DNA from 2 places in the Marinobacter sp. LV10R510-11A genome. Region 2 is predicted to be linked to the other one. Evidence: riboswitches for the same ligand, from Rfam matches in the RefSeq annotation. Region 2 holds a riboswitch; the other holds the start of a gene.
What was found. A riboswitch is a leader RNA that binds a small molecule or an ion and turns the genes downstream of it on or off. The one in region 2 is predicted to bind cyclic di-GMP.
Positions count from the first base shown of each region.

Region 1: linked by a shared signal. The riboswitch ahead of CPH80_RS17965 (DUF4402 domain-containing protein) and the one ahead of CPH80_RS22270 (PEP-CTERM sorting domain-containing protein) in region 2 are both predicted to bind cyclic di-GMP.

Region 1 is NZ_LT907980.1:3,721,470-3,726,682, reverse strand. It holds gene CPH80_RS17970 (EAL domain-containing protein) at 1-1,055, shown strand, start outside; cyclic di-GMP riboswitch class I at 1,375-1,463, shown strand; gene CPH80_RS17965 (DUF4402 domain-containing protein) at 1,599-2,162, shown strand; gene CPH80_RS17960 (hypothetical protein) at 2,220-2,402, opposite strand; gene CPH80_RS17955 (DUF4402 domain-containing protein) at 2,395-2,895, shown strand; gene CPH80_RS17950 (molecular chaperone) at 2,950-3,819, shown strand; gene CPH80_RS17945 (SPOR domain-containing protein) at 3,883-5,213, shown strand, end outside.
Region 2 is NZ_LT907980.1:740,417-745,629, forward strand. It holds gene CPH80_RS03570 (exosortase/archaeosortase family protein) at 1-1,299, opposite strand, end outside; gene CPH80_RS22270 (PEP-CTERM sorting domain-containing protein) at 1,419-2,141, opposite strand; cyclic di-GMP riboswitch class I at 2,178-2,260, opposite strand; gene CPH80_RS03580 (tetratricopeptide repeat protein) at 2,449-5,085, opposite strand; gene prsR (PEP-CTERM-box response regulator transcription factor) at 5,137-5,213, opposite strand, start outside.

The sequences.
Region 1 (5,213 bases), 1.5 Mb from region 2:
AGCAGGGCCTGATTCCGCCCGGCGACTTCATTCCTTTGGCGGAAGAAACGGGACAAATTATCGCCTTGGGCCGATGGGTTTTGCAGCAAGCCTGTAGAGACATGACGCGACTGCATGCCCTCGGTTTCCGAGATTGCTCAATTGCCGTTAACGTATCACCCGCACAGATTCGCAAAGACGACTTCATCGATACGGTTGAAAAGGCACTACAGGCTTCCGGCCTGCAACCGCAAGATCTTGAACTGGAAGTTGTGGAGTCTGCGATCCTTTATGACACTGATAAGGTTATCACCACACTCCAAGAACTGCGGAACATGGGTGTCAGTATTGCCATTGATGATTTTGGCACCGGCTACTCCAGCCTCAGTTATATTAAATTGATGCCGGCAAACAGGCTCAAAATAGATCTCTTATTCATCAAGGAGGTCATCCAGAACCGCCGCGATGCTGCCATTACGCAGGGGGTTATCTCCATGGCCCACCACCTTTCGCTTGAAGTGGTCGCCGAGGGGGTTGAAACTGAGGCTCAGGCGGCGTTTCTTCGACGCAACAATTGCGATCTATTGCAAGGGTATCTTTTTTCGCGGCCAATACCCTTTGACCAACTGGTTAACTTTATGGAGAACAGCGATACCCGCAGCCAAACAACCCATCAAACCCATGAAAATAAGCAGAAAACCCTGCTGTTACTGGATGACGATGCAAACATCCTCAAAGCATTGAAGCGAACTCTAAGAAGGGATAACTACCATATTTTATCGACAACAAAGGTTAGCGAAGCTTTCTCGATGCTGGCTGAAAACGATGTAGAAGTGATTATTTCTGATCAGCGAATGCCTGAGATGTCCGGCACGGAATTTTTTAGTCAGGTCAAAGCCATCTATCCGAACACCGTTCGTATTGTGCTGTCAGGCTACACCGACTTGAAATCCGTGACCGATGCGATCAACCAGGGTTCTATCTACAAGTTTCTGACAAAACCCTGGGAAGACAGTCATATTCGTGAACATGTTCACCAAGCGTTTAAATATCACGCGGCCGTACAAGTTCGATAGAAGGTGTAAAAATCTCTGTTTTAGTTGCACCTCTGACTACTTCTATAGACTATTCCGAGACTTTGATTATATGCCCCTCATCCAGCGTTTTTATTAAGTTCGCGAGGTCTGAGAATACCTGTGGGGCCTCACAGAGAGTCGAGGGGTCATATTCAGGCGCCGCGCCTCCCTCTGTCACCCCTGTCATAATGGGAGTGCGCGTGTAAAAGCCGCAACAGCCTCATCTTCTTTACTGGGTTAAAGCTAGCTTTCTTCATCAAACCATCTAGGCGCGATTTTACTTACTTGCTAAGAAAGCAAGTCTCAGCTACTCTCAAAATGTACAAAAAGGCAAACCCGTCGAAAGGCGGAGACGCAAAGTCACCGGTCTAACGGACTTAACAGTTCTATGACAGCGGGACCGCCGACATTTCATGTGGTTCTTCCGGGTATGGGTTCACCGTATCCACCTGCACTGGCATGTTTTCGGATCCCCCCGACTGGTATCAAACCAAGCAATTGCTAACGGTCATAATCCGTCAGCGTGCTTACAGGGGAATTATAATGAACTCATCCATTTTCTTTAACAAATCTTTTCGTTTCGCTGCGCTGGCTTCGGCCGTTGCGCTCGGGGCATTTGGGGCGTCTAGCAGCTTCGCAGCTGAAGCTGAGGCCACTACGACCGCCGACGTAATCACTCCAATCTCTATTACTAGCAGCGGTACTCTGGCCTTCGGTAGATTTGCGGCTAACGACACAACAGTGGGCTCGGTGATAATTGACACCGCTAGTGTCCGCTCAAAAAGCGGAGATGTTATTCTGTCTGAGGCAGATTCCACTTCAAGCGCCGCCACATTCGTAGTCTCAGGTGATGGTAACGCGTCCTTTAGCATTGGCTTGGCCGATACCGAACTGAGTGACAGTGAAACTGAGCCTAACACCATGCTATTGGCCACGATCACTGACTTTGACGGTAGCGGCGGCGTAACAACGGAAACTAATGAAACCGTCGGTGTACTGACCGATGGCACGCAGACCATTTACGTAGGTGGCATTCTGAGTGTAGGTGTAGACCAAGCTGCGGGTGATTATTCAGGCACTGTGACAGCAACTGTAGAGTACAACTAAGCGTCCGCCGTACTCGCCAAAAGCGAGTGCTAAGCTGATGAAACTCAAGGTGGGGTATCAACGATTTTCAGATGCGCCTCCCTTGAATTGATACTGATAACGACAATAGCCGTTATCAGTATCAATGCGTTTGCAGACAGCATCAATATTGCGGCCAGTACGGTTGTCATTGCCGCCGATGATACCCGATCCGCCAAAAACGATGTCGGCGTCAGCGTGACGGATAATGAGTATGCCCATTCCCAAAAGAAGTGCTGCAATGAAATCATGCTTGTCCAGAATACTGGCCAGCGCTGTCTTGGCGTTTATGGCGGCGCCCGTCAGTGGGGCACCGCAGAACATTGAGATTGAGAATGTCCAGAGTTTGTCCTTTGGCAGTTTTGTGGCCGGTAACGGGGGTTCGGTGACGATCAGCACCGATGGCAATCGCAGCGCCGGCGGCGGCGTCGTGCTGATACGTTCAAGCCAGGGTACCGCTGCACAATTTACGGTCAGTGGGGACCCTAACGCGGCCTATACCATTCAACTGCCGGATAATGACTTCGTCAGCTTGACGGGGCCGGGCACTGATATGTACGTCAACAATTTTACCAGCACCCCCTCAGGCGTGGAGGGGCACTTGGGAGCCGGAGGCTCACAGGTGCTGTCTGTCGGAGGAACGCTCAATGTGGACAGCGGCCAAGCCCCCGGCAGCTACCCCGTTACCTTCTCCGTGACAGTGAGCTACAATTAAACGGTAGTCGCCCGCCTCGGCCCGCCCGGATGAAGCTAATAAGGATCCCGAACGATGCCACACGCCTTGACCCAAAAAAACAGTGCCATGCATTTCTTTCACCGACTCACCCTGTTCGTCCTCCTTCTTTTCTTACCCGTGAGCCATGCATTGGCTGAGCTGATGTTATATCCGACCCGGGTCGTCTTCGCAGGAAACCAGCGCGCGGCGCAACTCGAACTGATCAACAATGGCACCGAGAGCGCAACCTATCGCATTTCCCTGGTCAATCGCCGCATGAGCGAAACGGGCGCATTCTCGGGGATAGACGTTCCACTGCCTGGCGAACAGTTCGCCGAGGACCTGCTGAGATACGCCCCCCGCCAAGTGACACTCGCGCCCGGGGCCGGACAGGCCGTGCGGATTATGGTCCGCAAACCCGCCAATCTGGCAACCGGCGAGTACCGCTCGCATATGCTGTTCGCCAAGCAGCCCGATCCTAAGGGCAGAACCAGCGTCGAGAGCAGCAGCGATGCCGCGGCCGACAACGAGATCGGCATCACGCTGACGGCACTGGTCGGTGCGTCCATTCCAGTGATTGTGCGTCATGGCAACACCGATGCCAGTGTTGCACTGTCACATCTCGACCTGCGGCGGCCGGCTGACAAAGCACCGGTTCTGGCGTTTGTTATGGAGCGTAGTGGCAACCAGTCTGTCTACGGCGATTTGACCATCAGCTTTATTCCGCATAGCGGTAGCGAGCAGGTGATTGCCCGCGCCAACGGCGTTGCAGTCTATACACCGAACCCTTTACGCCGCGCAAGCATTACGCTGGGCCAGCTAAACGGCTCGCAACTCACCAACGGAGCCCTGCGGGTCACCTATCGAGAACAGGCGGAGGACGGCGGCGCGCTGCTGGCCGAGGCGGTTCTGCAACTGCCCTGATGCGTATTACCTGAAGTGGTCTTCGCGTTGACTCGCCGCAGGGCTCGCCTATGGATGGTGGCAATGTTGATGCTCGCGTCGATTGTGCATCCCCAGCGTCTCCTTGCCCAATACCAGAGTACAGAGCGGGAATTTCTTCTGCTTGAGGTTCGCCTGGATCAGTCGGTGCTTTCCGGTGCCATCCCTGCCTATGGCCTGGGAGAGCATACGCTGCTGCCTCTGGGCGAGTTAGCCCGGCTGCTCACCCTCGCCATAAAGACTCAGCCCGGGCAAGCAATCGCCAGCGGCTTTATTCTCACCGAGGACCGAGGGTTCAGTCTCAATCTGGACGAAGCCCGCGTTACCCGCGCCGGAGTGACGGAAAGCTTTGATCCAGCCCTTGTTTTAACGGAGCCGGATGATATTTACGTTGCCAAGTCTCTGCTTGAACGCTGGCTTCCGGTGAAACTTGAGATCAACCGCTCCAGCCTGTCTCTGCGCGTTCACGCCCTCGAAGCACTGCCATTACAGGCCCGACTCAAACGTGAGCGCCTAGGGGAACAGGCCGGTATGCGAGGGGTCTACGAAGACCCGGGTTATCCCCGCCATGAGCAGCCTTACCGATTGCTGGGCATGCCTTTTATCGACCAGACGTTCGCCACCGAACTGCGCAAAAACGACGGTAATACCCAAACCGACGCGCGCTATACGGCCTTCCTTACCGGCGATTTTCTGGGCATGGAGTCGTCCCTGTATTTTTCTAGCCGCAAACAGGACCCAACACCAGATGTGCGCGCCACGCTTGGTCGTCACGACCCCGGCGGGGACTTGCTCGGCCCGCTCCGGGCTCGGTCTTTCCGGCTCGGCAGTATCTCGGCGCCCAGTGTCAACAATGTTACTCGAGGCAGTAGCGGTGAAGGGGTAACGTTAAGCAATCGCCCGTTGACGCAACCTACCAGCTTTGACCGGCAGGTCTTTGAAGGTGATCTGCCCCCTGGCTGGGACGTGGAGCTTTATTACAACGATGCCCTTGTAGGCTTTCAACTAGCCGACTCTGAGGGCCGGTATCGGTTTGAGGATCAGCCCCTGAGTTATGGCCGTAATGAATTTCAGTTGATCTTCAATGGGCCTCTGGGGCAGACCCGGGTGGAACAATACAGTTTCTCTCTGGCCCAATCCATGGTGCGCCCCGGCGAGTTCCAGTACAGCCTTACCGAACATCGCGACGATGAAGGACAGCCCCGGTCCGTCGCTCAGTTCGACTTTGGCCTTTCCCGTTACCTTTCGGCATCCGCTGGATTCATCCGTGCGCCGGTAGATGATACCGAAAAGCAGTACACCACTCTGGGGCTGCGCACGTTCTGGCAATCCATGAGCATCAGCGGCGATTTCGTCCAGTCCGAGGACGGTGGTTC
Region 2 (5,213 bases):
AGCGGCCGGAATTTGGAGTAATTTGGCGTTACGGTAGCTCCAACTTTTTCGCGAACCCACTTTGTACCACTGGGCCATCAGTACTTTGTTTCTGGTTAGAATATTCCGGTAAACATTAAGGCCTGGCTCCAGTTGCTCTTCAACCTGCCAAATCGATTTGTCGAACATTTGCGGCAGGTAGGGTACGAGCTTTTCATCAGCGCTTTTTTTCTGGCTTTGTGCGAATGAGACCCAGGTATTGTTTGACTGCCAGGCTTGCGCATTTAGCTCCGTGGGAAGAGAGATTGGTAATGGCAATTTGCCGGTTTGGGTCTGCCGGAACTCGGGGAGGTTAATGACCCAATCCGGTTTTTGGCTGGCGGTATTTTGAGCAAGCATGAGTGCAATGGGGCCAAGCACAATGGCGGCTGCAACCGCGATAATGCCTTTCTTGTATAGGTTGCCGCCGGACGGCAAGTTTGAGGTTATGGTGCGTTTGCGAACCGGCGAAAAATACAGTGCCGGAAGGATGAAGGCGCCAAACACAACCCAGCCCATGGTTTCGTGATCCGCGAGCATTTCGCTTTGCATATCGGTTTCGTAGGCAACGACGACCAGGATGGTTATGCGCACCCAGTTAGCGATAAGGCCAAGTGTGGCTGCGACCAGCAGGGTGATCAACCAACCGCGCCAGCGGTAGTCGTTAAGGATGGATGACATCATTGCCAGCAAAACTGAAATCGCGAAATAGCGTATTCCCGAGCAGCCATCGGCAATGAGAAGGCGACCGTAGGGCAGGGTGATGCTGTTCCCTTCAATAAGGGCGGTCATTCCAAACCAACTTACCCAGGTTCCGACAACGACGCTTGCGAGCTCTACAAGCGCTGGAACTATATCTGCCCAGATGGGTAGAGAAAGGGACAAAAGGAGTATGTAGGGAATGAACATTAATGTTCGCGCTAGCCCTAGTAGCGTCCAGGCAGTGGTAATTAGCCCGGCGGGGAGCAGTAGGTAGGCAAGGGTATCGATGCGAACCAGCTCGAGCACGCCCCAAATCAACGTTGTGACGACTAATAACACAGCACCGGCAAGGTGGTAGGGTTTTGGCTGTGTTTGGCGTTTGGCATGAGCGGGCGGGTGGATCAACAAAAGGACAAAAAAGATGACGGCGGTTGCAAGGCCGTGCGCCAGAACCTGCTCGAATTCAAGCCAAGCTTCCGCGAGCCTTATCCAGGTAGGATAAAAGATCAGCACAGCGATTGCTGTGGTAATCAGATAAGGCCTCGATAGAGGTACGTTGTTTAATGTCTTCCTTAACATTGCTTTTCCGCCAGACTACTAACCAATCGACAGGATACTGTGTAAAGCGTTTACATAAAACTCAAATTCAAAGCAAAAAAAAGCCAGCCGAAGCTGGCTTTTCTATTACTCAACCGAAATCAGGATTTCTGACGACGACGAGCTGCACCAAGACCTGCAAGACCTAGGCCTAGGAGAGCTAGGGTGCCGGGCTCGGGTACAGGCATGACGTCAGAAATACCAATGACCATATCGTTGAAGTCGCTGTCATTACCGCAATCTGTTTCACAGAGATCTTCAAAGGCGAGGACTACGTCGCTACCGCTCAAGCCCGATACCGCATTGTCAGCGGTGTCGAACATGAGCATATGATCAAACCCATCTGAGTTGTTTGCTGAGTGGCTATACCAAGTAAACCCGTCATTATCAACGGTGTTGTTAAGGTAAAAACCGAAGTTCCGCCCAATGTTTCTAACATCGCCGGCGCTTGCATTTGTCGCAGTGCCTGCAAGAAGGTCAAAATGCACAGAAGTATCTGTTGTGCCAAAGCCGGTGGATGGGCTTTGTGAGCCAGCAAACAGCTCAAGCATGTCACCTACAACAAGGTTTCCAGAGCCGTCATACGAAAAGTCGTATATGCCGAAATTGTTGTTGTCCTTGAACCCAGCGAACTCAAGAAACAAGAAAGCGGTAATATCATCGTTGGTGTTGCTATCGTCAGTTAGCACAGCTGACTCGTACCCTGTATCTGTGTATCCGCTATAGCTGCTATCTCCTAGAATGTCGCCTAAGTTAGGTACAGCGAAAGCACTTGCAGAGCTAAGGCAAAACGCTGCTGCGCATAGCGTGGTTTTAATATTCATGTTTCTACTCCGGTTGTCTGATTCGAATTCCATTTTTCTTGCAACCTGGCCGTCTCATTCTTTTTAAGAGATCCTTGGCTTTCCGTCCCATCCTCGCGAATGGTTTGGCATACGACCGGAACTGCCGATCTTGGATACATATAGCGATAAGTATGCCAACTTTACAACTTATTGATTTAATGAATTATTCGTGCATGTCCTGGGTGAGCGTGTAAAGTAATTCGACGGTAAAATAAAAAAAAGGCCTGAAATCTTTACACCTCAGGCCTTTATTTTTTACATGTTTCGGCGCTACCGCCGAACTTCTTTACAGCGCCTTTTTTACTGTCTCAAGATGCGCCGCTATTTCTTCATTGCCTGGCTCAAGTGCAAAGGCCTTTTCTATGGCGGTTTTGGCTTCTGCGTGCTTGCCGGTCAGGTGAAGAATCCAGCCGTAGGTATCCAGAACGGCCGCGCTATTGGGGGCCAATTCGCTTGCTTGCTCGGCGAGCTGTATTGCTCGCTCTGAGTTCTCTTCGCGAAGTATCCAGGCTAGGTTGTTCATTGCTGCAACGTTAGTGGGCTGCCGTGTAAGAACTTGTTCATAGTGGCTTGTTGCAGCTGTTTCCTGGTTGTTCATCATCAGCCATTCGGCTCTCGCCAAGTGTGCTGCAAGATTTTGTGGTGTTTCGTTTAGCCAACTTTCTGTGAGGCCGTCAAGTGAGCTTGGGGCTTCCTCTTTAGCCAGCCCGACAAGGGCGGGCATCAGTTGTATATCTTTGGTGTCTTTCCATCTTTCAGAAAGGTATTCGTAGGCGGCTTCTGACCCTTGCTGTTGTGTGAGCAACTTTGCTCGGGTAAGCATGGTTGCTGTCACTTCGCCATGGGTTTCCTCTACTGCATCCAGAGCCGAGAAGGCGTCGTCGATCTTGCCTTCCATCTGGGCGATTCTTATCGGTAACAATGCGAGCGCGAGGTTTTCGGGTTCAAGTGCTATGGCTTCGGCGGCTCTGGCCCGGGCCTCGCCCCATTCTTTGTTGTTCACGGCCATCTGAGCTTCGGCCAACAGCAGTTGCCCATATGCGCGTTTTGAGGCTGCTGATTCAGAGTCTTTCAATTGAGCGAGGGTAGATCGTGCCTGTTGCAGTTCGCCTTGGCTGATGTCTATCAGCGCCGTAAGCGTGTCGGCGTTGCGCTTCAACTCCGGGTGGGCTTTGGCCACATCAGTTAGCCAGGTTTTGGCTTCGGCTGCTGAGTGATCTAGCGTATAGATTTGGCCAGCCTGCTGAAGCGGGCGTATCGCGTCTGGGGTTATTGTGGCGGCATCTACCAGCAACTCAATGGCCTTTTCGCGCTGGCCAGATTGGGCATAGAGACTGGCAAGTGCAACCTTTGGAGCTTGTAGCTCGGGGCTTTCCTTAACAAGCTTCTCAAGCCGTGCTGTGGCTTCATCCGGGTTCCCTAGCTGGGTATCTGCAAGGCTTGCCAGCAACACGGCCCGGGGATGATTACCATAACCGTTGAGCAACGAGTCGCGAATTTCAGCAGCTTCCTGTTTCTCTCCCTGCTGCAGCAATACGTTAAGGTAGGTGCTGGTGGTGGCCCAATCTGCGGGGTTGGCGGTGAAGGCCATCCGAAGTTCCCCAAGTGCCTGTTCGGGCATGTTTTTTTGTAAGTAGTGTTTTGCAAGTGCGAGCCGGAACCGCACGCGTTCGGGGGCATTACTGATGGCTTTGCTGAGGCTGGCGATGCCGGCGTCTTCATGGCTTGGCAGGCTAAGCGCCAGAATGCCGTGCATGGCCAAGAGTTCATTGTCGTTGGGGCGTGCTTCTATGGCGCGGCTTAGGGTTTTAAGGGCGGCTTCTCTGTCGCCTGTATCAATCTGGGCCATGGTGGCGGCCCGAATAAATTGTACGGGTGTTGTTTCTGGGTCTAGGTTTTCTGTGAGCAGCTGGGTGCCTTCCTCCAACTCGCCGGTGCCTGCATAAATCGCTCCTAGCATTAACGCAACTTTTTCGTTTTCCGGGTCTAGTTTAAGGATGTCTCGAAGGATGGCTTTTGCTTCGTCGAAATTGCCGTCTTTCAGGGCAGCAACTGCGGCCGCAGCTTGTTCCTGTGAGCCTGTGTTTTGGTTCTCTGCCAATATTTGGTTATAAATCTGGGCCTCGGTAATTTGGCCTTGTTCTGTAAGTACTCGGGAGAGGGTGGTCAGCACGTTGCGGCGTATGGGCAGGAACATATCCGATGTTGGGAGTACGCCCACGGCATCTGTGAGCGTGGCGGATGCTTGTTCCAGTTGATTCATGCGGTACTGAGCCAGCCCTTTCCAGTACAGGACTTCCGGTGCTTTTGCGTTTTTATCTAACCATGCGCTGGCAGTGTTTATGGCCTGTGTGTTTTGGCCAAGATTGATTTGCGCTTGCAGGGTTCCGGTGATCACTTCTGTATTTGCAGGGTTGCTGGGGGCGAGGTTGTTGTATGCGGCCAGCGCCTTGGCGGCTTCTCCAGACTTCCGCATTGCTTCAGCACGTATTAAAGCTGCTTCCAGCTTACCTTCTGGGGTGCTTGGTGTTGTTAGCGCAAGGGTTTCTGTGGCTGATAGGTGCTTGCCTTGTTCTACGTAGGCCCGGGCAAGGGTGAGAGCCACGGCATCAGGCTGTTCTTGCAACCAAGGTTCGAGCAGCTCTGAGGCGTGTTTGGCGGCGCCTACGTGCAGGTACAGATCGGCCAAGCGCACTATGTGCTCTACGTTACTGGGGTCTTTCTGGATGGCGTTTTTGACTTCAAGCAGGGCGGAGCGAAATTGGCCCTGCTCTGAGTAAGTCTCTGCTCGGCTAATGTGAGACAGAGCTTCTGATGAATCTGGGCCATTGTTACAGCCGGTGAGTAGTGGGGCTGTAAGCAGTAGGCTGCCTGCAAGCATCAGCCCGGGAAGTGACTTAACGATTGTTTGTCTTTTTATCATGTAAACCCTGCTCCTTGAGTCGTTCGCTACCATCGCATGCTGGAAAGTTACTCAGACTTCCGAAGCCGCTGCCGCAGTGTCGATTTTATATTTGTCGGTGAGATTATAGAGAGTGGGGCGGGTGACGC